Regions from separate parts of the Actinomadura sp. RB99 genome, predicted to be linked through region 3. Evidence: riboswitches for the same ligand, from Rfam matches in the RefSeq annotation. Region 3 holds a riboswitch; each other region holds the start of a gene.
What was found. Region 3 has a riboswitch for cyclic di-AMP ahead of amrb99_RS42445 (CHAP domain-containing protein). Riboswitches for the same ligand answer to the same signal wherever they lie in the genome.
Positions count from the first base shown of each region.

Region 1 (7,223 bases), on a different contig from region 3:
CATCGGGACGAGCAGGTAGGACAGGCCGTGGTGGCGGGACGAGCCGGGCTCGGTGCGGCAGACGACGAAGCACCAGTCCGATTCGAGGGCGTTGGACGTCCAGACCTTCTGCCCGTCGACCGTCCAGTGGTCGCCGTCGAGGGCGGCGCGGGTCTGCACGTTGGCGAGGTCGGAGCCTGCGTTGGGCTCGGAGTAGCCCTGGCACCACAGCTCCTCGACGGCGACGATCGGGGGCAGGAACCGGGCCTTCTGCTCGTCGGTGCCGAACGCGATGATCGTGGGGCCGAGCAGGTTCTCGCCGATGTGCCCGACGCGGGCCGGGGCGTCGGCGAGCGCGTACTCCTCGTTGAAGATCACTTGCTGCCGGACGGTCGCGCCGCGGCCGCCGTGCTCCTCGGGCCAGCCCACGCACGTCCAGCCCGCGGCGGCCATGTGGCGCTCCCAGGCCAGCCGCTCCTCGAACGCCTCGTGCTCGCGGCCGGGCCCGCCGAGGCCGCGCGCGTGCGCGAACTCGCCCGACAGGTTGGCCTCCAGCCAGCCGCGGACCTCGGCGCGGAACGCCCGGTCCGCAGGGGACTCGTTCTGGTTCACGCCCGGAACTCTACCAAACAGTTGTTAGAAAGAATCGGCCTCCAGGGCCGGTTCCACCTCGCCCGCCTGCACGGCGGGCCGGCCGCGCCCCGGCGCCGGCACCGCGGACCGCTCCCCCGCGGCGCGCTCCCGCGGCGCCGGCAGGTCGCGGTGCAGCAGGTCGAACAGCCGGTCCCAGCGGGCCAGCACCGTCTCGGGACGGAAGCGCTGCACCGACGCGCGGGCCTCCGCGCCGAGCTCGCCGCACAGCTCCGGGTCCTCGATCAGCCGCTCCAGCGCCTCGGCGAACGCGGCCGTGTCCCCCGGCCGCACGAGCAGCCCGCCCGTCTCCCCGCCCCGCTCGCCGAGCAGCATCCGGACGCCCGGCGCGCAGTCGAACGCCACGGTCGGCAGCCCGTACGCCATCGCCTCCATCACCGACATCGGCACCCCCTCGGCGCGCGACGGCAGCGCGAACACCGACGCCTCGACCATCGCCTCCTCGACGTCGGCGACGACGCCCCGGAACTCGACCGACCCGGCCAGCCCGGCGGCGGCCGCCTGCTCGCGCAGCGCGTCCCCGTCCGGCCCGGTGCCGTAGATGTGCAGCCGCCACTCCGGATGGCGCGGATGCACCCGCTCCCACGCCTCCAGCAGCAGGTCGACGCCCTTCTCGTAGGACAGCCGCCCCACGCAGGCGACCGCCGGCAGGTTGAGCGTCGGGTAGACGGTCGGGGTGACGTGCAGGGCGTTCGGGATGTGGTCGGCGTTCGTCATGCCGTCCCTCGCCCACGCGTCCGCGTCCTCCGGGGTCAGCGTGAGGAACCGGTCGACGTGCGCGAAGTGCCGCTTCACCCGCTGGTACCGGGTCGACTTGCGGCTCGCCTTGTACGACTCGTGGCTCATCCCGATGACCCGCAGCCCCGAGGTGCCGGCCCGCCGGACCCACTCCATCGCCCAGACCTGCGGCACGATCACGACGGCGCCCGGACGGGCCGCCGCGAACATCCGCGTCAGGCGGGCGGCGCCGCGCCGCTGCACGGTGGACCGCCACACGTCGCGCCCGCGCGCCGCCGCGTTCACCCGGTCCCGCAGCCGGTCCGGCCGCCACTCCAGCACCGGCGGGCGCCACGTGTCGTGCAGGACCTCCACCCGGTAAAGGCCGTCGTGGTCGTGGTGGTGCCCGTCCGGCCCCCGGACGATCCCGACGAGGGTGACGCGGTCGCCGCGCTCGGCCAGCATCCGCGCCATGTGGTGCGCCCAGCGCTGCAAGCCCCCCATCTCGTCGATGTTGTTGCAGACGATGAAGACGTCGCGCGGTGCGTGCTCAGCGGTTCCGGTGGGAACCATGGGCGCTCCTCTCTCCGAAGTAACGGTCCACGACGGTGCGCGCGGCGGTCCCGCGGTCGTGCTCGCCGAACCGCTCGGCGAACGCGCGGCGCGCCGCCGCGTGCGCGGACCCGGCGGCGTCCAGGTCCGCGAGTGCGGCGATCAGCTCGTCCTCGGTCCGGGTGACCGGGCCGGGCGCGTGCTCCTCCAGGTCGAAGTAGCCGGCGGCGTGCTCGCCGTCCTCCGGCAGGTGCAGCACGATCGGCCGGTCCAGCAGCGCGTAGTCGAACATGATCGAGGAGTGGTCGGTGACCAGCGCGTCGGCGAGCAGGAGCAGCAGGGTCGCGTCCGCCACTCCCCCGACGTCCCGCATGGCGCTCGACGCCGACGGCGGCAGGTTCGCCCGGCACAGGTAGTGCGGGCGGACGAGCAGCACGATCTCGTCCCCGAGCTCGCGGGCGAACCGCACCGGGTCCACGGGCGGCTCCATCGGCCCGACCGGCTTCCCCGTCGGCCCCGGCCTGAAGGTCGGCGCGTAGAGCACGGCGCGGCGCCCGTCGTCCAGGTCGAGCGAGCGGCGCAGCGCGGCGACCTCGGCGGCCAGCTCGGCGTCCCCGTCGAGGCCGTTGACGAGCGGGTCGTTGCGCGGGTACCCGGCCGGCAGCGGTTCCGCCCGGACGCCGAGCCCCTTGACCAGGGTGTCCACGTCGTGGCGGGAGCGGACGAGGAAGCAGTCGAAGCGGTCCACGCTCCGCGCGAGCCGGGCGCGGCCGGACGCGGGCCCGCTCTTCATCCGCGGCTGGTCGAGCCCCATCAGCTTGTACGCCGACCCGTGCCAGGTCTGGATGTAGGTGGTCTCGGGGCGCTTGCGCAGGCGGTCCGGATACCCCTGGTTGTCGATCCAGAACTCCGCCCGCGCGAGCGCGAGGTGGTAGCGCCAGGAGTCCCGCCGCACCAGCCGCGCGTCGGACGGGAAGCCCTTCGCGGACCTCGCGTACGACCACACGGCCTCGACCGGGCGGCCCGAGCGGCGCAGCTCCCGGTAGATGTACTTCGGGTTGTCGGAGTAGTGCAGCCCGAGATGGCTCTCGAACACCGCCAGGCCCCTGCGGACCGGCAGCCGGGTCAGGATCCGGTTGAACACGGCGGCCTTCGTCCTGCTGGAGGCGAGCGCACGGCGCATGGAGCGCTCCAGCCGCCGCGCGCGCCGCCTGCCGCGCCGCGCCGGCGGGCTGCTCACGACCCGCGCGACGGCCGCGGCCGCGCGACGCGTCCGCGGGTCGCCGGCCTCCAGCCTGCCGGTCTCCAGCCTGAACGCCAGGTGCCCGTCCTCGGTGACGAACGATCGGAGCACGTCGCCCGCCAGGCGCGTCAGGCGCGGCCGCACGGGCAGCTCGACGCCGCGCAGGACCGGGGCCTTCGCGGTGGAGGTTCCCGCCGAACCGCCCGGCCGGGTGACCATCTCCTCGCCGTCGACCTCGACGCGGAGCCGGACGTCCCAGACCGGGTCGACGAACCCGATCGGCCGGATCCGGGCGGCCGGGTCGAACTCGGCGCGCCAGGCCAGCCGGTCGCCCTCGTGGACGATCTCGGCGGGCACCCGCGCCCCGCGCGCGTCACGCCGGTCGCGGAACTCCAGCGAGGCCGACAGCGCCGCGCCGCGCGGGATCCGGTCCAGCGGGTTCAGCACGTGCCCGTCCAGGCGAGCGCGGCCGCCGCGCGTCTCCAGCCGGGTCACGACGGCGGCGGGCCGCAACTCCCCGAGCGGGTACAGGTGGAAGCCGAGGTCGGTGACGTCGAGGACGCGGCGGCCGAGGTCTCCGCGCGGCGGGGTCCCGCCCCAGAAGACCCGGCCGTCCCGCTCCACCAGCGGGGCGTGCAGATCGGACCGGCGGCCGGGCAGGTACTCGGCCGCCGCCAGCGCCCCCGCCCGGTCGCCCTCCCTGATCAGGAACGCGGCGATCGCGGCGAGCGGGTTGGCCGTCTCGAACACCACCGGGTCCAGCCCGGCCAGGTAGCCGGCCGCGAGGTCCAGGAACCTGGCCCGGTACACCGGGTCGCGGTCCCGCAGCTCGCGCAGGTAGAGCAGCAGGTCGTGGTTGACGAACTTGGCGTCCTTCGCGCGCTTCAGCCCGTCCGCGCCGCGCAGCTCGAACAGCATGTCGATGCGCCGGTGGATCTCCAGCCGGTCGGCGAAGTTGGCCAGCTCGTCCCGGCGGTTGGAGATCGACGGCTTCGCCCGCCGGTCCTGGACCAGCCAGTTGTAGACCCGGTGCGGGATCAGGGCCATGCGCGCGGCGGCCGTGTACGCCTCCGCGCTGAACAGCAGGTCCTCGTAGTGGAGCCGTTCGACGAAGCGCAGCGCGCCGTCCTCCAGGAACCCCCGGCGGTAGAGCTTGTTCGTCGACAGGGTGTCGTAGAGCAGGTCGGGGTTCTCCTCCAGCGACCCGTACACGGCGCTGCGCTCGTAGAGCCACGGGTACCAGGGCCGGACCCGGTCCTTCGAGCCCTTCGGCACGTCCAGGAAGACCCGGTCGCAGAGCCCGGAGACCAGGTCGGCGCCGGTCTCCTGCGCGGCGGAGAGCAGGTTGAGGCAGGCGTGCCGGTCCAGCAGGTCGTCGCTGTCGAGGAACATCACGTACCGGCCGTCCGACCGCTCGACGCCGACGTTGCGCGGGCGGCCGCAGCCTCCGGAGTTGACGGGCAGGTGCACCGCCCCGACCCGGCCGGGGTGCGCCGCGGCGAGCCGGTCCGCGGCCTCGCCGGTGCCGTCGGTGCTCGCGTCGTCGACGATCACCGTCTCGACGCCGCCCAGCGACTGCGCGAGCGACGAGGCGACCGCCCGCGGGAGGCGGGCGGCGTCGTTGTAGGCGATCACCACCACGCTCACATCCGGGCGCACCCGCATGGGCATCCCCCTCCGCTCCTCCGGCGTGTCAGGGGTTCCTTTCCAGCAAGGAGGCGTCAAGGGCCAACTCAGATCAAAAGCTGTCAATGCTTAGCATTACCCGACAGGTCGCGGCAGACCACCTGGGAACGCCAAAGGCGCCCGGTCGAGGACCGGGCGCCTTCCATCCGCACGAATCAGATCATTCGCCTGCGGGACGGATCATCGGGACTTGGCGTAGTCGGGGTATCCGTAGCCGACGACTTCGGACTTGTCGCGGATCTTTTCCTTGACGGCGTTGTCGGTGTTGCCCTCGATCGTGGTGATCGTTCCGTTGCCGTTGTCCTTGACGACGAGGCCGACGTGGTCGATGTCGTCGATCCCGCCGCGGGACCCGTTCTGCCAGTCGAAGAACACGACCGCGCCGGGCTTGGCGGTGTCGCCCCAGCGGTGGGCCTTCTCGAACCAGGAGGCGTGCTGGACGGTGTAGGCGTCCCAGCCCATGTTCTTCACGCCCGTCTGCGCGCTGAGCCACGACACGAACATGTCGCACCACTCGGCGCCCCGGTAGTCGCCGACGCTGCCGCCGTCGCGCCGGGCGGTCACCGCGGCGTGCGGGGTGGAGGCGTACCAGTCCGCGTACTTGGTCGAGCCGCTGCGGCTCTCGCTCTCGCCGACCTGCGACTTCGCCAGCTTGATCACGGTGGACGCGGCGACCGTGCGGGACGCGGACCGGGTCGCCTTGCGGGGCGCGTGCTCGGTCCCGGAGCGCTCGGACACCACGCTCTCGCGGTGCTGCGCGGCGGCCTGGGCGGGCGTCTCGGCGGACGCCGTGCCCCCGGCCAGGGGGTTGAAGATCGCCAGTCCGACCGCGCCGGCCATCACACCCGCCACGGCGACGCCCACGGCCCGGTCCTCGGGGCTCATGCGGGCGAGCGCGGCGCGGGAGGCGGCGCCGGTGAGGCGCCCGCTCAGTCGGGGGGCGAAGTTCTTGGTAAAACGATCGAAACGACCGGTCATGCAGGGAATCTCCTTGTCTCCCATGACGCCTACCGGGTTAGCTGACGGATTCGGGCATGGAAGAGCCCTACGGCGCGGCCTGACGGACGCGCCGATTCACCCCTGGAACCTTGGGTCCCCGGCTCCGTCCGGTCGGGTGGACCTGGACGGACTCGGCCTCGCACCGCGGGACGCGGTGCCGGATATTCGGATGTATCTCAGCGACTGATCTCGAGGGGGCGCGCATATGCGGCGCGCGTCGCGTGCGGATTCCGCTCAGCGACCCTCGGCCGCGCATGGAAGCGGCCGGCGTGCAACGCATGGAACGCGCTGCTTGATTCGTGCAAGAAGGTACCAACACTCACAAGAAAAGCAAACCGGCCGCAAAAGGATCTTTTGCCTGCTCAACGCCGTTGCAACCCCCCTTCAACGACCGCCCCCGGCCGGACCTTCCCGATCTTTCTCCGGACGGCCCGAAGCCCTTACGGCATAGGGGATTCCCGCCACCGCCCCCCGGCCCGGGAAAGGTAAAATGATCAAAAGGCGCGGGACGCTTCCGCCCTTCACGGCCCGCCCGCGCGCCGCGGCGCAGATCACACGGACCGCGCTACTCCCCCGCCGATGTGGCCTACGTCACCCTGGTTCACGGTCGGCCTGACCTGCTGAAGATCACTCCACGTGCAGGGCGAACATCGTGGTGTCGTCGGCCGCCCGGTCGTGCTCCATCCGCGCGAGCACCTCGTCCAGCGCCAGTTCCGGCCCCGACGAGGAGTCCCGCAGAATGCCGGTGAGCCGATCGATCCGCTCATCGAGATCGGTGTCCCGGCGCTCCACGAGGCCGTCGGTGTAAAGGAACAGCAGATCCCCCGGCCGCAGTTCCGTGGAGATCGTCGTGTATTCCCAATCCGGCAGCGCACCGAGCATCGGGTCGCGATAGACCTCCAGCGGCTCGGCGTGCCCGTCCCGCACCAGGATCGGCGGCAGATGCCCCGCGCACGTCCACTCCATGACGCGCCGGTCCGGCCGGTAATGGCCCACGATCGCCGTGCCGGTCGCCGGCGGGTCCATGCTGCCGACCAGCTCGTTCAGCCAGCCCACCAGCTGCCCCGCCGACTCCCCGGTGCACGACAGCCCGAGCAGCCCGTTACGGCTGCGCGCCATCGACGCCGCCGCCGGGAGGCCGTGCCCCGCCGCGTCCCCGATAGCGAACAGCGCCCGCCCGTCCGGCATCGCGCGGGTGGCGAACCAGTCCCCGCCGATCCGCGCCGTGCTCTCCGCCGCCAGCGCCCGGATCGCCACCCGCAAGCCCGGCAGCCGCTCGACCTCGCCCTCGTCCGGCAGGATCGCCCGGCGCAGCGTCACCGCCACCTTGCGTTCCTGGGCCGTCCGCGCCTGCTGCTTGAGCATCTGCCGGCGCGTCTCCGCCAGCGCCCGCTCC
Region 1 is NZ_JABMCA010000022.1:111,811-119,033, forward strand. Features, by position in the region: gene amrb99_RS21125 (acyl-CoA dehydrogenase family protein) at 1-591, opposite strand, end outside; gene amrb99_RS21130 (glycosyltransferase) at 616-1,920, opposite strand; gene amrb99_RS21135 (CDP-glycerol glycerophosphotransferase family protein) at 1,898-4,813, opposite strand; gene amrb99_RS21140 (CHAP domain-containing protein) at 5,009-5,806, opposite strand; cyclic di-AMP (ydaO/yuaA leader) riboswitch at 5,817-5,974, opposite strand; gene amrb99_RS21145 (SpoIIE family protein phosphatase) at 6,455-7,223, opposite strand, start outside.
Region 1: another riboswitch for cyclic di-AMP. It lies ahead of amrb99_RS21140 (CHAP domain-containing protein); the one in region 3 lies ahead of amrb99_RS42445 (CHAP domain-containing protein).

Region 2 (7,223 bases), on a different contig from region 3:
GTCATCAACCACGGACGAGGGAGGACGGAGTGGAAACAGCCACACTCGATTTCGGGCTGAGCGACGAGGAGATCAGGTTGCTCGCCCAGATCGCCAGCGGTGTCACCGCTGATGTGGCGGCGCGCAAGCTGGAACTGAGCGCACGGACCTTGCGCCGCAGGTTGCGGAACATCTGCGACCGGCTGGAGGTCAACACCCCTATCGAGGCCGTGGTGTGGGCGGCCAGAAGGCAGCTCATCTAGCGCGACCCGACGACGCCCGTCAGGGGACGGCGGGCGTCATCACCCGGAAACCAGCCCGACCGGAAGCAAGTCCAGCGATACGAACTCGTCCGACCCCGCAGCGGCGGCGCCCTACGCCCGGCAGGTAGGTCCCTGCAAGAGCGCAGCGCCGCCGCGGACGCAGTTCACATCACCTTGCACCGGGCTGTCTGGTGCCGGCTCTCCAGCCGGCACCCGCCGCTGCCGCGTGTTCTGCGGCCATCGGCTCTGCTGCCGACGCGTCTCTAGGGGCGTCTGTCGTGCGGGCGTCTGCCGAGCGCTCAGGCGACGCGGACCACGCCGGCGATCGGCCGACCGGCCAGGGACGCGATGCGGACGACGTCGCCGGTGTGCGGGGCGTGGATCATCTTGCCGCCGCCCACGTACATCCCCATGTGGTGCAGGTCGGAGTAGAAGAAGATCAGGTCGCCCGGCTGCATCTGGCTCTCCGAGACGTGGGTCCCGGCGTTCCACTGGCTGCCGGTGTAGTGCGGCAGGTTGATGCCGACCTGCTTGTAGGCCCACATCGTCAGCCCCGAGCAGTCGAACGTGGTCGGCCCCGCGGCGCCCCAGACATAGGGGCTGCCGAGCTTGCTCATCGCGTACCGCAGCGCCTCCGCGGCCTTGCCCTCGCCGATGACGGGCAGCTTCGCCAGCAGGGACGGGTCCTTCTTGACGGCCTTGCCGCGGACCTTCTCGTAGGCGGTGGTGACCTTCTTCTTCTGCGCGGTGAGCTGCGCCTTCAGCTGCGTGACCTGCTGGGCGCGCTCCTCGGCGGACTTGCGCGCGCGCTGGGCGGACTGCATCGCCTGCATGAGGCCGAGGACCTGCGTGCTGTCCTGGGTGGCGAAGTAGTTGAGGGTGGCGGCGCGGTCGAGGACGACCTGCGGGTCCTGGGCGGAGATGAACGAGACCGTGGGGTCGGTGCCGCCCTGCATGTAGCTCGTGGCGGCCAGGCTCCCGACCTTCTCGCGCAGGCCCTCCAGGGACTTCTGCTGGCGCTCGGCGTTGCCGGCGGCGACCTTGGCCGCCTGCTGCGACTGCTCCAGCTTCACCTTCAGGCCGTTGTACTGCTCGGTGAGCTTCTCCAGCTGGTCCGCCAGCTTGAACGCCTGGTCCTTGAGCTCCTTGGCCGACGGGTCGGGGTCGGCGTGCGCCATCGAGAGCGAATGCGGGACCACCACGTGGGGCGTGATGGAAAGGGCGACGAGCGCGCCGGCGATCGTGAGCGCCCGGACACGGAAACGAGCCGTCCGCACCAAATCTCCTCTCCTCGTCCGCCTACCGAGTTAGCTGACGGGTTCGGGCCGGAGCAGCCCGTCCGCTGGGCGCGCGCATCCCTCCACGCGGCTGCGGATTCACCCCAGACGGCATCGGCTCAGGGTGCTCCCCCGAACGCTCCGAAAGTGGGTCCCCGGCTCCTCGGGGCGCTGGTTGCGGCCCGTGGACTCGGCGGTCCGGCCTCCGCCTCGCGGAAGGCCGGTGTCAGAGCGGGACACTAACGGAAGCGCCATTGGATGCCAACCAGAACATGCGAATTCGCAGGTCGTGGCGGACGGTACGGGGGGTAAGCGGCGGTTGCGGACGGCACCGCTCCGGCCCGCCGCGGCGCCCGCGGCCCGGCACCTGTCAAGCCCCGGGCCACCCCCGGCCAGACCCGGAGCCCCCTCGGCCACGTCCCGGAGTGCCCCTCGGCCACGTCCCGGAGCAGCGCCGGACCGGTGCCGGGTGGCCGCCGGTGGCCGGGGACGGGCGGCGAGTTCGGTAATCTCGCCTGTTTGTGGAAGTCGTCATCAGGCGTGCGCGCACCGCCGACGTTCAGGGGATTCGCAGGCTGGTCGATCTGTACGCGGGATCGGGCCGTCGCCTGCTCAAGAAATCGACGGTGAAGCTCTATGAGGACGTCCAGGAGTTCTGGGTCGCCGAGGACGTCCAGGGCGCCGGGCCGGGGGAGTCCGGGCCCATCGTCGCCTGCGGGGCGCTGCACGTGATGTGGGAGGACCTGGCGGAGGTCCGCTCGGTCGCGGTGGACAAGGGGTACGGCGGCCGCGGGCTCGGGCACCGCATCGTCTCCAAGCTCCTGGAGACGGCACGGGAACTCGGCGTCCGGCGGGTTTTCTGTCTTACCTTCGAAGTGGAGTTCTTCGCACGACACGGCTTTCAGCAGATCCTGGGTACTCCGGTGGCGCCCGAGGTGTACGAGGAACTCCTCCGCTCCTACGACGAAGGCGTGGCAGAGTTCTTGGACCTCGACAGGGTCAAGCCCAATACGTTGGGCAACACACGGATGTTGCTTCGCCTGGAGGACTGACCCCACATGAGCGATTCCCCCAACCGCGGCCAGCCCTACGGGTCGTCGCAGGGGCCGGGCTCGTACGGCCCGCCGCCCCCCTACCAGGGTCCCCCGCAATGGCAGCAGCCCGAGCGGCAAGGCCAGGCTCAGCCGCCCGCACAGCAGTGGCAGTCACAGCAGCCGCAACAGCCCCAACAGCAACAGTGGCAGCAGCAACAGCAATGGCAACAGCAGCAGCCGTCGCAACAGCAGTGGCAGGAACCCCAGCAGGACCAGTGGGGGCAGCCCTCGTACGAGTCCTATGAGCCGTCCTACGACCAGTACGGCGGTTCCTCGGGCGGCGATATGCCGCTGGCGCCGATCCTGCGGCGCGCGGGGGCCCGCCTCATCGACAACACGCTCGTGGCGGCCTTCGGCTTCGCGCTCGTCCTCCCCATCACGGTCGGCGCGTTCGGGCTGGGGAAGCCCGGGAGCAAGACGGAGGACGACGGCGGCATCTGGAACTGGCCGATCATCTTCACGCTGTTCGCCGTCCTGTCCGTCCTGCCGTTCATCTACGAGGCCGTACAGCTGTCCATGTGGGGCCGGACGTTCGGCAAGCGCTTCTTGGGCATCGGCGTCGTCCAGGCCCGTCCGGCCGGGAACCAGCTGACGACGACGCAGGCCGTCTGGCGGGCCGCCATCACCCACGTGGGGTACCAGCTCGGCGTCTTCTTCTTCCTTGTCCTCGCCGTGATGGTGTGGCAGTACTTCGCCTACGGGATGCTGCTGGTCTGGGCGGGCGCGCTCATGGCGTACCTGTGGGCCATCTGGGACCAGCCCCTCCACCAGGCCCTGCACGACCGCGTCGCCGGCACCCTCGTCATCGACGAGCGCGCGGGATACGGCGAGTACGCCGAGTACGCGGAGTAGGTCCGCGATGGCGACTCCCCGAACGCCCGCGCAGGGGTCGGATGAGCCGTCCGGGACCGGGAGCGCCCTCCCGGACGGCGAACCTGCGCTGTACGGCCACCCCGCCGCTGATCCCGCCGATGACCTCGCCGCTGATCCTGTCGATGACCCCGTGGAGGGCGCCGCGGGGGAGGGGCCGGCGCTCGCCGAACCCGGGCAGCGCCTGCTGGCGCGCATCGTCGACACCCTCGTGGTCGGCCTGCCCGTCATCATCGTCGTGAAGGAGTTCGTGTCCGGCCACCAACTCGATGTCGTCGCACCGCCCGCCGTGGCGGGCTGCATGCTGCTGTACGAGGCCGTGCAGCTCGCCCTGTGGGGGCAGACCCTCGGCAAGCGCTTCGCGGGGATCCAGGTCGTCCCGGACCCGTCCGTCCCTGAGGGTGCCCTCACGGGCGCGGAACGGGCCGCGGCCCCTGAAACCTTCGCCGGTGCGCCTGAGGGCGGAGACGGCCGTCCGAGCGTCCTGCGGGCCGTGTTGCGGGCCGCCGTGTACTCCGTGCCGATCGCGCTGCGGCCCGTCCACATTCTCGGCCTTCTGGCGAGCCTGTTCTGGGTGGCGAACGCCGGGTTCATATACGAGGGGACGCACCGCAGGGCCGTCCATGACAGGCTCGCCGGCACCCTGGTCGTAAAACGCCGCACGCCCTGATTCACCGGCGTTTGCGGCACTCTCGGAGTTGGCGGCGCGCCGTCCCGGGCGCGTCCGCCCCCGGCACGCGCTGATCACGTCGAGCGCCCGCGCGGGGCGCCGCGCGGCTTTGCCCCGGCCCTGCGGGCCGCAGGGCTTTGGGGAGATCCTCGCGCCGTTTCGGACACCGGACTTCGCCGGGCAATGCCAGCTCGTTCCCGGCGTGTTCAGGTTACGGGCGGGATTCCCGGAGGATGTGTCTCGTGCCGGAAGGCCCCTCCGGTTTGGAGTTGCTTCCCGGTGCGCACGGAGTCGGCGTTCATTGGCCCCGCCGCACTTAGTCGGGATGGGACGCCGTCTCGCGTCGACCGGGCACCGAGGCGGAATCTGCCGCTTATCCCCCGATTTCGGGATGGACTGGTATCGGCGGGGTGACGCTCCGCCATCCCGCCGCCAGTTCCCGAGCGCCGGAAGGCAACAGATTTTCGTCCCGGCATCGCGACCCGTAATCCCTCGACATCCGCCGGTAGCGGCGCTGCGGTCCCGGTCGGGCGGGCTCCGGGCCGGTCTGCCGGGTATTCCGGGCGCGTGCCCCGGTTAGTGCCGTTACGGCAGGGCTAATCGTCGGCAAGCGGTGCGGGTGTGCCCACCCTGTTAAGGTCCCGGTGGAACCTTTTCCAGTCGAGGTCCCCCCGACGGAATGCCTCGGCGCCCCGATACCTGGTCCAATGCGCCTTCGCCGGCCCAGGTCAGCGCCGTGCGCCGTGACGCCGGTCACCCCGAAATCCGCGGCCCTGTCCGTCCCCGGTAATTGAACGGCGCCCCATCCGCCCGGCCCGCGCCGCCCTCCGCGCACCGGTGGTCATGCCGTTACCGGCCGCCAAGGGATGTTCATCCTCGACTTGAATTGTCATCCGCAGACTTCCCGGTATATCTTTGTCAACCGAATGCATAGTTTGCTCCAGCCGAAAGGTCTGTCCCCATGGCACAGAAGGTTCAGGTGCTTCTCGTCGACGACCTCGACGGTGGCGAGGCGGACGAGACCGTAGCGTTCTCGATCGACGGCGCCTCCTACGAGATCGACCTCAGTGGCGCCAACGCTAAGAAGCTGCGGGATTCTCTGCTGCCGTTCGTGGAGAAGTCGCGCAAGGCCGGCACGGTCAACAAGCGGCGCCGCCCGCGCGGCGCGTCCAGCCGCGAGCGCAGTGCCGAGATCCGCGCCTGGGCCAAGAACAATGGCATCAAGGTCAACGAGCGCGGCAGGATCCCGGCCACCGTGATCGAGCAGTACGAGGCGGCGAACTGACCCGCCACCCCCGCGCCGGCGGCCCGTCTCCCTCCATGAGACGGGCCGTTCGCTTGTGGCGTAGCGCCCGCCCGGTTTCCCGTCCGCCCGGGCGAGGTACACCGGGACTTCGCCCCCATTCGGCGATCCTCGGACGCGACCCCGAACGACCTGCGGAAAGCCCCCGTTCGCTTGGGGCGTAGCGGGAACATGACGCACCGATGCGGTAGTTGGATGAGACTGAACAGCGCTTAGCTGGGGAACGTCTCCTGGTGGGAGTGCACCGGGCGGCCTCCTCGGGGCGGGCTAGCATGCGGAAGGACAGTTCCGGACGTTCCGGACTCTGCCCAACCGCTCTGTGAGGAGCGACGAGATGTTCGAGAGGTTCACCGACCGCGCGCGGCGGGTTGTCGTCTTGGCCCAAGAAGAGGCCAGGATGCTCAACCACAACTACATCGGCACCGAGCACATCCTCCTGGGTCTGATCCACGAGGGTGAGGGCGTCGCTGCCAAGGCCTTGGAGAGCCTGGGGATCAGCCTGGAGGCGGTTCGCCAGCAGGTCGAGGAGATCATCGGCCAGGGCCAGCAGGCGCCGTCGGGCCACATCCCGTTCACTCCGCGCGCCAAGAAGGTCCTTGAGCTGTCACTGCGCGAGGCGCTGCAGCTCGGCCACAACTACATCGGCACGGAGCACATCCTGCTCGGCCTGATCCGGGAGGGCGAGGGCGTCGCCGCCCAGGTGCTGGTCAAGCTCGGCGCCGACCTCAACCGGGTGCGCCAGCAGGTCATCCAGTTGCTGCACGGCTACCAGGGCAAGGAGCCGGCCGCCTCCGGCGGCCCCTCGGAGTCCGCGCCGTCCACCTCCCTTGTGCTCGACCAGTTCGGCCGCAACCTGACGCAGGCCGCGCGCGAGGGCAAGCTGGACCCGGTCATCGGCCGGGACAAGGAGATCGAGCGGGTCATGCAGGTGCTGTCCCGCCGCACCAAGAACAACCCGGTCCTCGTGGGCGAGCCCGGCGTCGGTAAGACCGCCGTCGTCGAGGGCTTGGCGCAGAAGATCGTCAAGGGCGAGGTCCCGGAGACGCTGAAGGACAAGCAGCTCTACACCCTCGACCTGGGCGCGCTGGTCGCCGGCTCCCGGTACCGCGGCGACTTCGAAGAGCGCCTGAAGAAGGTGCTCAAGGAGATCCGCACCCGCGGCGACATCATCCTGTTCATCGACGAGCTGCACACGCTCGTCGGCGCGGGCGCCGCCGAGGGCGCGATCGACGCCGCCAGCATCCTCAAGCCGATGCTGGCCCGCGGCGAGCTGCAGACCATCGGCGCCACCACGCTTGACGAGTACCGCAAGCACCTGGAGAAGGACGCCGCGCTGGAGCGCCGCTTCCAGCCGATCCAGGTCGCCGAGCCGTCGCTGTCGCACACGATCGAGATCCTCAAGGGCCTGCGGGACCGCTACGAGGCGCACCACCGCGTGTCGATCACCGACAGCGCGCTGGTCGCGGCCGCGCAGCTCGCCGACCGCTACATCAGCGACCGGTTCCTGCCGGACAAGGCGATCGACCTCATCGACGAGGCCGGTTCGCGGATGCGCATCCGCCGGATGACCGCGCCGCCGGACCTGCGCGAGTACGACGAGAAGATCGCCGACGTGCGGCGCGAGAAGGAGTCCGCGATCGACGCGCAGGACTTCGAGAAGGCCGCCGCGCTGCGCGACTCCGAGAAGCAGCTGCTCGGCCAGAAGGCGCAGCGGGAGAAGGAGTGGAAGGCCGGCGACATGGACGTCGTCGCCGAGGTCACCGACGA
Region 2 is NZ_JABMCA010000026.1:57,989-65,211, reverse strand. Features, by position in the region: gene amrb99_RS23210 (LuxR C-terminal-related transcriptional regulator) at 30-242, shown strand; gene amrb99_RS23205 (NlpC/P60 family protein) at 542-1,519, opposite strand; cyclic di-AMP (ydaO/yuaA leader) riboswitch at 1,523-1,712, opposite strand; gene amrb99_RS23200 (amino-acid N-acetyltransferase) at 2,035-2,571, shown strand; gene amrb99_RS23195 (RDD family protein) at 2,578-3,465, shown strand; gene amrb99_RS23190 (RDD family protein) at 3,473-4,153, shown strand; gene amrb99_RS23185 (Lsr2 family protein) at 5,115-5,438, shown strand; gene amrb99_RS23180 (ATP-dependent Clp protease ATP-binding subunit) at 5,791-7,223, shown strand, end outside.
Region 2: another riboswitch for cyclic di-AMP. It lies ahead of amrb99_RS23205 (NlpC/P60 family protein); the one in region 3 lies ahead of amrb99_RS42445 (CHAP domain-containing protein).

Region 3 (7,223 bases):
GGGGCCGTCCTGCGGTGGGCCGTCCTCCATGCGCGCGATCCTATTGAGCCTTCCGTGGAAGCGGTGCCACCGGCGCCGTGTCGCCGTCCGGGGTCACTAGGCGTAGTCGGGGTAGCCGTAGCCGACCACGGTGTCCGTCGAACGCTCCTTGACCTGGACGGAGTTCCCGGTGTTGCCCTCGACGGTCTGGATCGTCCCGTCGCCGTTGTCCTTGATGACCATCCCCACGTGCTGGATGTCGTCGGCGGACTTGCCGCCGCTCCAGGAGAAGAAGACGATCGCGCCGGGCTTGGGCGCGTCGCCCCAGCGGCCGTTGTCCTGGAACCACTGGGCGTGCGCGACGGTCCAGGCGTCGCTGCCGATCTGGTCGGTGAAGCCGAGCTTGTCGCCGATCCAGGAGATGAACATGTCGCACCACTCGGCGTCGCTGTACTCCTGCACGGACCCGCCGTCGCGGGCGACGGTCTCCTTGGCGCGCTCGGTGCCCTCGTACCAGTCGCCGAACTTGGTGTCGCCGTTGCCGTCGGGGCTCGTGCCGACCTGGGAGCGGGCGAGCTCGATGGCGGCCTCGGCGGTCGGGCGGGACTTCTTGGAACGTTCCTTCGGAGCGGCGGCCTTCGGCGCGCTCTCCGCGCTGCGACGGGGCGCCGCCTTGGCGGGCGCCTCGGCCTGGGGCGTCCGGCGCGGGGACACGTGCTTCTGCGGCGCGGGCGCGACGGCCAGGTCGGCCGCGGCGGCCGGCTTGGCGGGCTCCGGCCCGCCGAACGGCAGGACCGACGCCTGCGCGGTGGCCACGGCGGTGCCGAGGACGGCGGCGCCGATGATCACGCCGCCGGTGGTGCGCCAGGCGACGGCGCGCCCGCTCTTGCGGTGCCGGCCGCCCGCCGCCGCGTGGGCGGTCTCGCCGCCGGCGTCCGCTGCCTCGGGCAGGACCTGGGCGGTGATCACCCTGGGCGCCGGGGCGGCCCCGGCCGCGCGGCCCGCCTTCTTCGCGGGGGCCGCGTGGTGCGCGGGGGTCCTTCTGACGGGGGTGATGGGAGTCGTGTCGCTGGTGGGGCTTGCCTTGCGGTGCTTGCCTGCCACGGGGGGATCTCCTTGGCTTCCATGCCGCCTACCGGGTTAGCTGACGGGTTCGGGCGTGGAAGCCGCCCTACGGCCTGCGGGCAGGCCGATTCACCCCGAGGGGACATGGGTGGGTCCCCGGCTCCGTCACCGGCCACGCGGGCACGGGACGGACTCGGCGGTGGCGCGCCCGGGGGCGGGCACGCCGGTTCGGATGGGGGTCCTCTCGGGAGGGGGCGCTGTCGTCGCGCCCGCGGAGAGGCAGAGAAAGAGGGGGCGGGCGCGGCCGTGCGCTCAGCGGACGGCCGCGCCCGGAGAGATTGGTGCCGTTCGGCTAGGAGGCCCGTCCGGGCCCGTCATCCGGCCGCGGCGGGGCGTTCTGCTGAGGGTAGGTGGACAGTGTTCACTCCTTCTTCCAGACGCCTACCGGGTTAGCTGTCGGGTTCGGGCGTGGAAGTGGCCCTACGGCGGCTCTCACCGGTCGTGCCGGAAGAGGCGCACCGATTCACCCCGGGTACCGGAATGTCCGTCCGGAACTGCTCCGGACTCCGGTGAAGGTGGGTCCCCGGTTCCGCGCCGCACGGCGCGGATTCGGCGCTGCCGCTGCGATCCTGTGGGCGTCATGGGGCCCGTGCGCGGGACCCTTTGTCCCGCGTGCGAAAGAGCGGCGCTGATGTTGTGATGGCGGCGGCCCCTTGTCCGGGGGACCGCCCGGGCCGGAGCCCTGTGTGGTCCAGCGTGGCGCGCTCTCAGCGCCATGCACGCTGTCGGCGTGCGCACGGTGGGCCGGGCCGGCCGGGTCTCGGAGAGACCGGTGCGGCACGCTCTCCCGGTGCCGCGGGGCGACGCGTGGATCGTGCCGCCCTGGGGGACGGCGCGTGGGGCGCGCCGCCCGGTCCGCGGCCGCCGTGACGGTGTGCCGCGTGGGGCCGCGGCGTCTGGAGGGCGCCGCGTGACCAGTGCGTCTGGAGGGCGCCTGGGTGGTGACAAGGTACCAAAGCCCCAACAGAAGGCAAACCCCCCCAAAATCAACAACGGACCAGGTCAGCCCTGGTCCGTTGCCGTCGGGGGGAGCGAACGGCCCCCCGCGGGGGGCCGTTCACATGATCGTCAGGGGCGTCCCGCGCCGTAGAAGTTCGACGTGTAGTAGCCCGACAGGGAGCTGATCTTCACCACGTCGCCGGTGTGCGGGGCGTGGATGAACTTCCCGCCGCCGACGTACATGCCGACGTGCGAGAGCCCGCTGAAGAACACCAGGTCACCGGGCTGCAGGTCGCTCTGGGAGACGTGCTTGACGGCCGCCCACTGGGAGTTGGTGGTGCGGGTGATGTTGACGCCCGCGGCCTCCCAGGCCCGCATCGTCAGGCCCGAGCAGTCGTAGGAGCCCGGACCGGTCGCGCCGTAGGAGTACGGCTTGCCGAGCTGGGCGTAGGCGAAGTTGAGCGCCGTCCGGGCCGAGCCGCTGGCCGGGCCGTTGTAGGTGCCGCCCGTCCCGCCGCCGCTCGAACCGCCGCTGGAGGCGCCGCCGCCGGTCTGCTGGACCAGCTTCTTGGCCTCCCGGACCTTCTTGTCGAGGTCCTTCTTGGCCTTGGCGAGCTCGTCGTGCTTGGTCTTGACGTCGTTGTAGGCGCTCTGCGCCTGGGCCTGCTCGCGGCGCAGCCGCTGCGCGGTCGCCAGGAACTGGGTGAGCTGGGAGCTGCGCTGCTCGGAAAGCTGGGTGAAGACCGCCGCTTGGTCGAGGACGGACTGCGGGTCGCCGCTGCCGACGAAGCCGGTGACGTCCGTGGAGTCGCCGTTCTTGTAGGCGTCCGCGGCCATCTGGGCGATCGCCGAGCGCTGCTTGTCGAAGGAGGCCTGCTCTTCCGCCGACGCCTTCTTGGCGGCGGCCAGCTTCTTCTGGGCGATCTTCAGCTTCTCGGTGTTCTGGTTGTACTGCTCGACCTTCTTGTCCATCTCCTCGTTGAGCTGGTCGAGCTTCTTCTGCGCCTGCGCGTGCGTGGGCTTCGGCTTGGCGTGCGCCACCACGGGCGGGAACGCGAAGGACGCGGTCGCCGCCAAGCACGCGGTGACCGCCAGGCGGCGGGTGACCCCTATCCCCGTCGAGCCGGCTCTCCGGTCGCGCGAGCGCGCTGGTTCCCCGATGAGATCGTTGGTCACGGTCCGATTCGCCCCTCTCGTCCACTACGTCAGCGGACGACATTAGCGAGGGGCCACAACCGTCACAACTAATTCGTCACTATCTGATTGACTTCAACCCTATTTGCGCACATTCCGTGTCGGCAAGATCACGGAGCGCACGATCAAGGCGGCGAAATGGTGAGATTCTCCCAATATGTCGGAGTCTTTGCGGGTCACGACCGGCCCAGCCGCCGCAGCAGCAGCGTGGACGGGCAGGGCCGCGCGTTCGCGCGCCGCGCCGCGTCCGCCACCTCCCGGTCGGAGGAGACCACCACCACCGCCCGGCCGTCCGGTTCCGCCCGCACCAGCTCGCCGATCAGCTCGTCGGCCGTCTGCCCCGGCCGGCTGAACAGCACCCGCACCCCGCGCGGCGCGGAGATCGCCACCGGCGCGTCCAGCTCCGCGCCGTCGAACACGCACGTCACCTCGGCGCGCGTCTGCGCCGCGAGCCCGCCGAGCCCCGACAGCAGCCGCGTCCGCTGGTCCGACAGCGGCAGCTCCCCGTAGCCCGTCTTCGTCACGTTGTAGCCGTCCACCACCAGATGCACCTGCGGCAGCGTCAGCAGCCGGTCCAGCAGCTGCGGGTCGCTGTCCGACAGCGCGCGCCCCGGCAGCGTCCGGTGCGCCAGCCGGTCCGGCTCCAGCGCGCCCACCGCGTCCGCCGGCCGCGCGATCGTCGACGGCAGCGCCAGCTCCCGCCGCACCCCCTGCGCCGCGTCCACCAGCGCGTCCAGCAGGAGCCGCAGCCGCATGTCGTCGATGTTGCGGCCCTCCCGCGCCGCCCGCTTGGCCGCCTCCGCCGCGGCCTCCGCCTGCGCCGCCCGCGACCGCAGCTTGCGCAGCTCCTTGTCGGCCGCCGCGGACATCTCGCGCGCGGCCGCCAGCTCCCGGTCCGTCTCCGCCGCGAGCGTCTCCGCCCGCTCCTGCGCCGCCCGGTACCGCGTCCGCGCGTCGTGCAGCTTGCGCCGCAGCTCGGCGACCTCCGCCTTGGTGTCGCGCAGCTCCGCGCGCAGCTTGTCGACCTCCGACGCGCGCGCCGACCGGGCCGCGGCCAGCTCCTCCTTCAGCGCCGCGACGCGCCGCTCGGCGGCCTCCTCCTCCGACGCCGTCGCCGACCGCTCCAGCTCCGCGCGCGCCGCCTCGACCAGCTCCGTCCAGCCGTCCGGGCGCAGCAGGTAGGCCACCACCGCGACCCGCACCGGGTCCGCCGCCGGCGGCACGCGGCCGCCCTCGACCGCCTCGACCAGGTCCGGCTGCGCCTCCCGCAGCGGCTCCGCCACCCGGCCCCGGAAGTCCGGATCCTTCTCCAGCACCGCGGCGATGTGCTGCCCGGCCAGCTTGGCCCGCTTGCGCCGCTCGAACCGCGCGAACCGGCGCAGCGGCACCGGCACCTCGTCCGGCGGCAGCGCGCCAATCAGCTCCGCGGCGGCCTCCACCACGCTCAGCCGGACGGCCTCCGGCAGCGGCCCTGCCAGTCGCCGTCCGGGCTCCGGGCCGCCGGGGCTCGCTTCGGGGCCGCTGTCGATGATCCCGCTCCTTCCGGGCTGCGCCGCCGGTGGGCTGTCTCTTCCCGAGCACCACGCAGCCTAACCAGCACGAACGTGGCATCGGACGGAACGCGCCAAGCTCCCCCTGGACGTCCCCCGCGGCCCCCGCCCGGCGGGACGCGCCGGCGCGCCCCCAACCCTAGCGGCCCGGCCTTCTGTCGGTGGCGTCCTCTACGGTCGCGGGCATGACGGCTGCGCACGAGGTCCAGGGGCAGGTCCGGGCGGTCCAGGGCACCCTGGACGACCTCGGCACCCCCCTGGCGGAGGTCACCTTCGTGGTGGTCGACCTGGAGACCACGGGCGGCTCGGCGGCCGACTCGGCCATCACCGAGATCGGCGCGGTCAAGGTGCGCGGCGGCGTGGAGCTCGGCGAGCTCGGCACCCTCGTCGACCCCGGCGGCCCGATCCCGCCGTTCATCACCGCGCTGACCGGCATCACCACGGCGATGGTCACCGCCGCCCCCCGGATGGACGCGGTGCTCCCCGCGTTCCTGGAGTTCGCCCGCGGCTGCGTGCTCGTCGCGCACAACGCCCCGTTCGACATCGGCTTCCTCAAGGCCGCCTGCGCCGCCCAGGGGTACGCCTGGCCCGCGTTCCCCGTCGTCGACACCGTCGACCTCGCCCGCCGCGTCCTCGGCAAGGACGAGGTGCCCAACTGCAAGCTCGGCACCCTCGCCCGGTTCTTCCGCACCCGCACCGAGCCGACGCACCGCGCCCTCGCCGACGCCCGCGCCACCGTCGAGGTCCTGCACGGCCTCATCGAGCGGCTCGGCTCCTTCGGCGTCACCTCCCTGGAGGAGCTGCGCGGCTTCGCCAAGGCGCCCACCCCCGAGCAGCGCCGCAAGCGCCACCTCGCCGACGACGTGCCGAGCGCGCCCGGCGTCTACCTGTTCGAGGACGCCGCCGGAGAGATCCTCTACGTCGGCAAGAGCGGCGACCTGCGCTCCCGCGTGCGCAGCTACTTCACCGGCTCGGAGACCCGCTGGCGCGTCCGCGAGATGGTCGGCCTCGCCGAGCGCGTCCGCACCATCGTCTGCGCCACCGGCCTGGAAGCCGAGGTCCGCGAGCTGCGGCTCATCGCCGAGCACAAGCCCCGCTACAACCGCCGCTCCAAGTTCCCCGAGCGCGCCATCTGGCTGAAGCTGACCGCCGAGCCGTTCCCGCGGCTGTCGATCGTCCGGGAGTGCCGCGACGACGGCGCCCGGTACCTCGGCCCCATCTCGTCCCGGCGGCAGGCCGAGGAGGCCCGCGCCGCGCTGCACGAGGCCGTCCCGCTGCGCCAGTGCACCCAGCGGCTCACCGTGCGGCTCATCGAGCGCGGCCGCGCCCGCACCTGCGCGCTCGCCGACCTCGGCCGCTGCGGCGCGCCCTGCGACGGCCGCGAGTCGCCCGACGCCTACGCCGTGCACGCCGAGACCGCCCGCGCGATCATGGAGGGCGACGTGCGGCCCGTCGTGGCCGCCGCGCAGGTCCGCATCGACCGGCTCGCGTCCGAGCTGCGGTACGAGGAGGCCGCCGCGCAGCGCGACCGGCTCGCCGCGTTCGTCCGCGCCGCCGCCCGCGGCCAGCGCCTCACCGCGCTCGCCCGGCTCCCCGAACTCGTCGCCGCCCGGCCGGGCTTCGACGGCGGCTGGGAGCTGTCCGTCGTCCGGTACGGGCGGCTCGCCGCGGCGGGGACCGTCCCGCCGCGCGCCCACCCCCGCCCCTACGTCGACGCCCTCATCGCCACCGCCGAGACCGTCTTCCCGCCGGCCGGCGGCGCCCCCGGCGGCGTGGCGCTCGGCGCGCCGCCGTCGTCCGGCGCCACCGCCGAGGAGATGGAGTGCGTGCTGCGCTGGCTCGACCTGCCCGGCGTCCGGCTCGTCGAACTGGACGGCGCCTGGACGTGCCCGGCGCACGGCGCCGAGGGCCTGCGGGCCTGGATCGACAACGCCTACGCGAGCCACGACCCCGAAGCCCGCCAGGGAAGGCGCTGACGGGCCGGGCCGCCCACTAAGGTGACGGTGGACACCCCGCGCCCGGAGAGGACGACCCCGCATGGCCCTGCCTCTCTACGACAGCCAGCCCGCGCGGCGCGTCCCGTGGGTGACGTACCTGCTGGTCGCGGTGAACGTCGTGGTGTTCCTCATGACCCCGATGTCGAACTTCGCCACCTGGTACGGCAAGGGCGCCGTCCGCGAGTGCAAGGCCGCCGAGTTCACCTACCAGTACGGCGCCGTGCCCAAGGAACTGACCACCGGCGACCAGCAGCCGCTGCCGACCGACATCACGAGCCAGTGCGGGCCCGACGGGTACCACAAGGCGCCGTGGACGTCGGCGTTCACCTCGATGTTCCTGCACTCCGGCGCGATGCACCTGCTCGGCAACCTGGTCTTCCTCTTCGTCGTCGGCATGGGCGTCGAGGACCGCCTCGGGCGATGGCGCTTCCTGCTCAGC
Region 3 is NZ_JABMCA010000084.1:147-7,369, forward strand. Features, by position in the region: gene amrb99_RS42445 (CHAP domain-containing protein) at 97-1,083, opposite strand; cyclic di-AMP (ydaO/yuaA leader) riboswitch at 1,094-1,253, opposite strand; cyclic di-AMP (ydaO/yuaA leader) riboswitch at 1,468-1,669, opposite strand; gene amrb99_RS42450 (C40 family peptidase) at 2,173-3,219, opposite strand; gene amrb99_RS42455 (NYN domain-containing protein) at 3,414-4,676, opposite strand; gene amrb99_RS42460 (DEDD exonuclease domain-containing protein) at 4,973-6,763, shown strand; gene amrb99_RS42465 (rhomboid family intramembrane serine protease) at 6,825-7,223, shown strand, end outside.

Region 4 (7,223 bases), on a different contig from region 3:
ACCAGTACATGCCGCAGCCCGGCCCGGCGGACCACCAGTACGGCCCGCCGCCGCAGCAGCAGCCGCCGATCCCGCCGCCGCACGGCCGCGAGGCGACCCTGCTGCCGCCCGACCAGCAGCGGGGCCACCAGCACCCGCAGCAGCCCGACAGCACGGCGTTCATGTGCCCGTACTGCGAGGCCGTGCTGACCAACCCGGGCGCCGCGCAGTGCAACTCGTGCGGCCGGCCGCTGCCCCAGAAGGGCACGCCCATCCTGCGGGTCCAGTTCCCGACCGGCGAGCTGAAGGTCTCCGTCGGCCAGCACCTGGTGCTCGGCCGGGACGCCGGCCAGTCGCCCGTGGCCGCCACGTTCACCCAGTACGACAACGTGTCGCGGCGGCACTCGACGGTCTGGCTCGACCCGTCCGGGACGGCCTGGGTCCGCGACGAGGGCTCCACCAACGGGACGTTCGTCAACGGCGAGCGGCTCCCCCGCGGCGTGGAGGCCCCGCTGCGCGACGGCGACCAGCTCCGCCTGGCCGCCGACGTGACCGGCACGGTCCAGCTCGCCTAGCACGACCGGCCGGCACGACCGACAACGAAACGGCCCCGCGGGTTCCTCGGAACCCGCGGGGCCGTTTCCTTTCGTCGTCCTGTGCGCCTCGTCCCGGCGTCAGCCGGCGCGCTTGGTGCGGGCGCGCATCCGCTCGCGCTCCTTGGCGTCCAGCACCACCTTGCGGATGCGGACGTTCGCCGGGGTCACCTCGACGCACTCGTCCTCGCGGCAGAACTCGAGGGCCTCCTCCAGCGACAGGACCCGCGGCGGGGTGAGCCGCTCCAGCTCGTCACCGGTGGAGGAGCGCATGTTCGTGAGCTTCTTCTCCTTGGTGATGTTGACGTCCATGTCGTCGGAGCGGGAGTTCTCCCCGACGATCATGCCCTCGTACACCTCGGTGGTCGGCCCCACGAAGAACGTGCCGCGCTCCTGCAGGTTCGTGATCGCGTACGCGGTGGCGGCGCCGGAGCGGTCGGCGACCAGCGAGCCGGACGGCCGGGTGCGCAGCTCGCCGAACCAGGGCTCGTAGCCCTCGAACACGTGGTGCGCCATGCCGGTGCCGCGGGTCTCGGTCATGAACTCGGTGCGGAACCCGATCAGGCCGCGCGCCGGGACCAGGAACTCCATCCGGATCCAGCCGGTGCCGTGGTTGGTCATGTGCTCCATGCGGCCCTTGCGGACCGCCATCAGCTGCGTGACCGCGCCGAGGTGCTCCTCGGGGATGTCGACGGTGAGCCGCTCGACCGGCTCGTGCTTCTTGCCGTCGATCTCCCGCGTGACGACCTGCGGCTTGCCGACGGTCAGCTCGTAGCCCTCCCGGCGCATGTTCTCCACCAGGATCGCGAGGGCCAGCTCGCCGCGGCCCTGCACCTCCCAGGCGTCGGGGCGCTCGGTCGGCAGCACCTTGATCGACACGTTGCCGACCAGTTCGCGGTCGAGCCGGTCCTTGACCATCCGGGCGGTGACCTTCGTGCCCTTCTCGCGGCCCGCCATCGGACCGGTGTTGGTGCCGATCGTCATGGAGATCGCGGGCTCGTCCACCGTGATCAGCGGCAGCGGGCGCGGGTCGTCCGGGTCGGCGATGGTGTCGCCGATCATGATCTCCGGGATGCCGGCGATCGCGATGATGTCGCCCGGCCCCGCCTCGTCGGCGGGCTTGCGGGTCAGCGCCTCGGTCATCAGCAGCTCGGTGATCTTCACCTTCTCGATGCTGCCGTCGTGCCGGCACCACGCGACCTGCTGGCCCTTCTTGATCGTCCCCGCGTGCACGCGGCACAGCGCGATCCGGCCCAGGTAGCTGGAGGCGTCCAGGTTCGTCACGTGCGCCTGCAGCGGCGCGTCCGGGTCGAACGACGGCGCCGGGATCGTCTCGGTGATGACCGTGAAGAGCGGCTCCAGGTCCTCGCTGTCGGGCATGCCGCCGTCGGCGGGCTTGTTCAGCGACGCCCGCCCGGCGCGCCCCGAGGCGTACACGATCGGGAAGTCGATCTGGTCCTCTTCGGCGTCGAGGTCCATGAACAGCTCGTACGTCTCGTCCACGACCTCGTCGATGCGGGCGTCGGGCCGGTCGGTCTTGTTCACGACCAGGATCACCGGCAGCCGCGCCTCGAGCGCCTTGCGCAGCACGAACCGGGTCTGCGGCAGCGGCCCCTCGCTGGCGTCCACCAGCAGGACGACGCCGTCCACCATGGACAGGCCGCGCTCGACCTCGCCGCCGAAGTCGGCGTGGCCGGGCGTGTCGATGATGTTGATGGTCAGGCCGTTGTGCCGGACGGCCGTGTTCTTGGCGAGAATGGTGATGCCCTTCTCGCGCTCAAGATCGTTGGAGTCCATGACGCGGTCGTCGACGTCCTGGTTCTCGCGGAAGGCACCGGACTGCCAGAGCATGGCGTCGACCAGCGTCGTCTTGCCGTGGTCGACATGGGCGACGATCGCGACGTTCCGGAGGTCGTCGCGCGTGGAGATGGGCATGCGGGCTCGCCTTGCGTGAGAGTTCGGGAGTCGCCGCAGACGCGCGGCTGCCAACATTCTACTTGGCGCACGGCGCCGCCTGTTCAGAGCCGCTCGTCCCCTGCCTCACACGGGCCTCGATTGGCCATCTTTGCCCATCCTTTGTAATCTTCCCGAGATCCGGTCGTCCGGAGCCCCACCCCCCGGGGCTGCGACCGGACCGCCGAATCCCCCGCGGCACCCACCCGCGGACGAACCGGGGACCCATCCCCCTGGGGTGAATCGACGCACGTCGTAGGGCGACTCCTGGCCCGAACCCGTCAGCTAACCCGGTAGGCGAGCGAGGAGAGGAGACACCGGCTTGGCACCGGACCCCCGTCCCCGGCGGCGCGTCGCGCCGACCGCCACCGCCGCCGCAGTGCTGGTCATCGGCCTCGGCACCACCGCCCCCGTCGCCGCGCACGCCGCGACCCCCTTCGGCCCCGCCGCCGCACCGCAGGCCACCGGGACGCCCAGCCCCCTTCCCACCACGGAGAAGGGGCTGAAGCAGAGCCTCAAGGAACTGAACGACGAGGCCGAGACGCTCACCGAGCAGTTCAACAAGACCCGCGTCGACCTCGGCCGCGCGGTCAAGGCGGAGAAGTCCGCCACCGCGTACGCGCAGAAGCTGCTGCAGCAGACCGAGCCCGCCCGCCAGCGGCTCGCCCAGCTGGCCGCCGCCAACTACATGAGCGGCGGGCCCGACGCGATCTTCAGCTCCGGCGGCAGCGCCGACAGCCTGTCCGACTCGGCCTACCTCCAGCAGAACCAGGCCACCACCGTCCTCGCCCTGCAGAAGCAGGTCGACCAGGCCGAGGCCGCCCAGCGCGCCGCGCAGCAGCGGACCGAGCAGGTCAAGCAGGCCCAGGCGAAGGTCCAGGCCGCCCGCAAGGCCGCCAAGGCCAAGGTGGACGAGGTCATGAAGCGCCTCGACAAGCTGACCACCACCCACACCACCGACCCGAAGTCCGGCCTCACCGCCACGATCAAGGGTTCGGACCTGCCCGCCAAGATGGCCCGCAAGGCCCTCACCAAGCTCGGCAGCCCGTACGTCTGGGGCGCCGCCGGCCCGAGCTCCTTCGACTGCTCCGGCCTCGTCGTCTGGGCCTACGCCCAGGTCGGCAAGCCGGGCCTGCCGCACTACACCGGCGACCTCTTCCAGCTCGGCACCAAGGTGTCCCGCTCCTCGCTGCGCGCCGGCGACCTGGTGTACTTCGGCAGCAACCTCCACCACATGGGCATCTACGTCGGCGACGGCAAGTTCCTCCAGGCGCCGCAGACCGGCGACGTGGTGAAGATCTCCAAGCTCTCCACCCGCTCCGACTTCGCCGGCGCGAACCGCATCTCCTAGCGGGGCCCCGCCTCAGCGGAGGTCGGGCTCCAGCTCCGTGATGACGGGGCGGTCGCCGGGGAGCCAGGCGACGTCGTACAGGTCGTCGCGGGTGAGCCAGCGCAGGGCCAGGTGTTCGAGGGCCTGCGGCTCGCCTTCGACGATCTCGGCGGTCCAGACGCGCAGGAGCGCGCGCTCGCTGAGCCGCCAGTCGCCGCCGACGCGGCGGAGCGGGCGGATCTTGACGGCGAGCTCCTCGTGGCACTCGCGGACCACGGCGTCCTCGTCGGACTCGCCCGGGTCCACCTTGCCGCCCGGCAGCTCCCAGCCGCCGGCCATGTGCGGCGGCTCGGCGCGCTGGGCGGCGAGCAGCCGCCCGTCGCGGATGATCGCGGCGCCCACGACGACCAGATCGGTGATGGTGACCAGCCCCTTCCGTCCCTACCCGTCTGAGACGGCCGCCCGGGGCCGATCGGTTCCGGCGCGGGCGGTCCCGACCTGACGGGTCGCCTCCTCGACGATCCTCTCAAGGCGGTCGCCGTGCGCGCCGCGCCAGTACACCTGGCCGCAGCCGGCGCACCGGCCGTAGACGTCGTAGCTGCGGCGGGTGCCGGCCTCCAGGTCGCGCTCGATCTCCTCCTTGTCGACGGCGACGAGGACGCCGTTGCAGGCGGTGCAGCGCGTCCAGGGGCTGAGGACGGGCGCGAAGCGGTCCAGGAGGTCGCGGAGCTGGTCGTCGGGCCGGGACCCGCGGACGTAGGCGCCGAACCAGAGCGCCCGGCGCCGCAGCAGGCCCCGGTCCTGGGTGAGCAGGACGCGGCGCTCGGCGTTCGCCTGGACGACCAGGGCCGGGTCGTCCATGTCGTTGTGGTAGGCGGTGTCGAGGCCGAGCAGCCGCATCCGGCGCGCGAGCGTGCCCAGGTGGACGTCGAGGAGGAAGCGCGGCGCGTCCTGGCCGGGGTCCAGCGGGACGGGCTGGGGCCGCGGCACGGGCTCCACGCCCACCTCGTCGCCGGCCGCGGGGCGCGCGGACGGCTCGACGGGCTCGCCGCGGACGGTCATCCGGCCGACCTCGGGGAGCGGCACCCCGAGCGACTCCACGACGTGGCCGAGCGTGGACGTCCCGTCCCACGCCACCCGGCTCACCGGTTCGCGCCGTGCGGCGGGCAGGAACATCAACAGGTCGTCGGCGATGCGGACGCGTATCTCGGACTCCACGCCGCCAGCATGCCACGCGGCGCCGACGATCCCCTCCCGATTATCCGGCGGTGATGCGGGCCGCCGCCGCCCGCAGCGTGTCCAGCAGGGACGGGACGTCGTGGCCCTGGAGGACTCCCCCGCTCTTCAGCACGCGGCCGCCGACGAGGACCGTGTCGACGTGCCGCGTCTCGGCGGACAGGACGACGGCCGCGATCGGGTCGTGCGCCGCCGCCATGCCGAGGGTGTCGGTGCGCAGGACGATCAGGTCGGCCTGCTTGCCGGGGGTGAGGGAGCCGGTGACGCCGGCGAGGCCGGCCGTCTCGGCGCCGCCGAGGGTCGCGGCGCGGAGGGCCTCGGCCGTGGTGAACCAGGTGCCGGCGCCGTCCGGGCGGGCGCGTTCGAGGAAGTACGCCGCGCGCATGACGCCGAACATGTCGCCCGGCCCGCTGGCGACGGTGTCGCAGCCGAGGCCGGTCGGGACGCCCGCGGCGTGCGAGCGGCCGGTGGCCGGGTCGCCGATGCCGAGCGCCGCCTCCACTCCGGGGGTGGCCGAGACGGTGCCGCCGTTGGCGGCGATCCTCTTGAACTCCTCGCCGGTGTAGAAGTTGGCGTGCACGTACATGGCGGGATGGTCGATCAGGCCGTTGTCCTCGAGGAACGCCAGACCGCGGGCCGCGCCGTCGGCGCCGTGGCCGCCCATGTGGACGGTGACGGGCAGGCCGAGGTCGCGGGCCAGCCGCCATTCGGCGAGCGCGCGCTCTTCGCCGGCGATCTCGGGGCCGAGCGCGGCCATCCACATCGAGACGGCTCCGGGCGGCCCGTCGAAGTACTCGCGGCGGACGCGGGCCGTCTCGGCGGCGAGGGCGGCGAGGTCGTCGCCGCCGCCGTAGCAGTAGCCGAACACGGCGCGGATCCCGGACGCGCGGAGCGCGGCGATGTCGGCGTCGGTGTGGTCGGGGCTGAACATGATGTGCGACCAGTCGACGACGGTCGTGATGCCGGAGTCGAGGCACTCCAGGGCGCCGGCGAGGGTCGCGGTGTAGACGTCGTCGGGGCGGTGGCGCGGCGCCAGCTCGCCGAGGACGCGCTGCAGGTAGGCGGGCAGCGTGCTGTCGGGGAGGGTGGCGCGGATCGCGGTCTGCCAGGTGTGCCGGTGGGTGTCGACGAAGCCGGGCATCACGATGCGGCCCGCCGCGTCCATGATCTCGGCGCCGGCGGGCGCTGCCAGGCCGGGGCCGACGGCGGCGATCCGGCCGTCCTCGACGAGGACGTCCGCGCGTCCGAGGACGGTGGGCGCGGGAGCCGTGTCGATGACCGTGCCGTTGCGGAGGAGAAGCGATGTCATGACGTAAAGCTTAGAAAGAAGCTTTTAAGAAAGCAATACGGCGACGGGTATCCTCGGCTTGTGCGCGATGACGACGGCGGCCGCCGTGACGAGGTGGACGAGCTGGCCGGGGCCTGGCGGCGGGACGGCCTCGGCGAGGACGTCATCGCGATGCTGGAGGTCAGCAAGCGCGCGTCGCGGATCGGGGCGCTCGTCCAGCAGGCGCTGCGCGGGGAACTGGCCGAGCTCGGGCTCACCTACGCCGAGTTCGAGGTGCTGACGGTGCTGAACAGGGCCGGAACGCCGTACCGGCTAAGGCCGAGCGAGCTGACCCGGTCGGCGTTCCTCACCTCCGGTGGCACGAGCAACGTGCTGCAGCGGCTACAGAAGGCCGGCTATGTCGAGCGGGAGGCCAACACCGGCGATGCCCGCAGCAGGTTCGTCCAGCTCACACCGGAGGGCCTGCGGGTCACAACGCTGGCATTGGACGCCTCGGCGCGCGCGCACAGGGAGGCCATGGCGGGGGTGCCCGCCGAGGCGGTCCGCGACGCCGCCGACGCGCTGCGCGACATCCTGCTGGTGATCGGCAAGCGGCGGTTCCGGTGACCAACCGCCCGATCCGTGCCGAATCACCGATGACACGGTCGGCAACTTCTCCTGAATTGACGGCATCGCCGGTGACGAGGCGGACGGCCCGGGCGACACTCGCCCCATGACGACCCCCCGCCACCGGTTCCGCCGCGCGCTCCTCCCGGCCGCCCTGCTCATCGCAGGGCTCACCGGCCCCGCGGCGCACGCCGCCACCGCTCCCGCGACCTACACCGCCGCTCCCGCCCCGTCCGCC
Region 4 is NZ_JABMCA010000063.1:51,005-58,227, forward strand. Features, by position in the region: gene amrb99_RS38015 (hypothetical protein) at 1-35, opposite strand, end outside; gene amrb99_RS38020 (FHA domain-containing protein) at 9-554, shown strand; gene typA (translational GTPase TypA) at 654-2,507, opposite strand; cyclic di-AMP (ydaO/yuaA leader) riboswitch at 2,715-2,841, shown strand; gene amrb99_RS38030 (C40 family peptidase) at 2,848-3,876, shown strand; gene amrb99_RS38035 ((deoxy)nucleoside triphosphate pyrophosphohydrolase) at 3,889-4,257, opposite strand; gene amrb99_RS38040 (Mut7-C RNAse domain-containing protein) at 4,297-5,073, opposite strand; gene amrb99_RS38045 (amidohydrolase family protein) at 5,114-6,400, opposite strand; gene amrb99_RS38050 (MarR family transcriptional regulator) at 6,461-6,985, shown strand; gene amrb99_RS38055 (ribonuclease domain-containing protein) at 7,092-7,223, shown strand, end outside.
Region 4: another riboswitch for cyclic di-AMP. It lies ahead of amrb99_RS38030 (C40 family peptidase); the one in region 3 lies ahead of amrb99_RS42445 (CHAP domain-containing protein).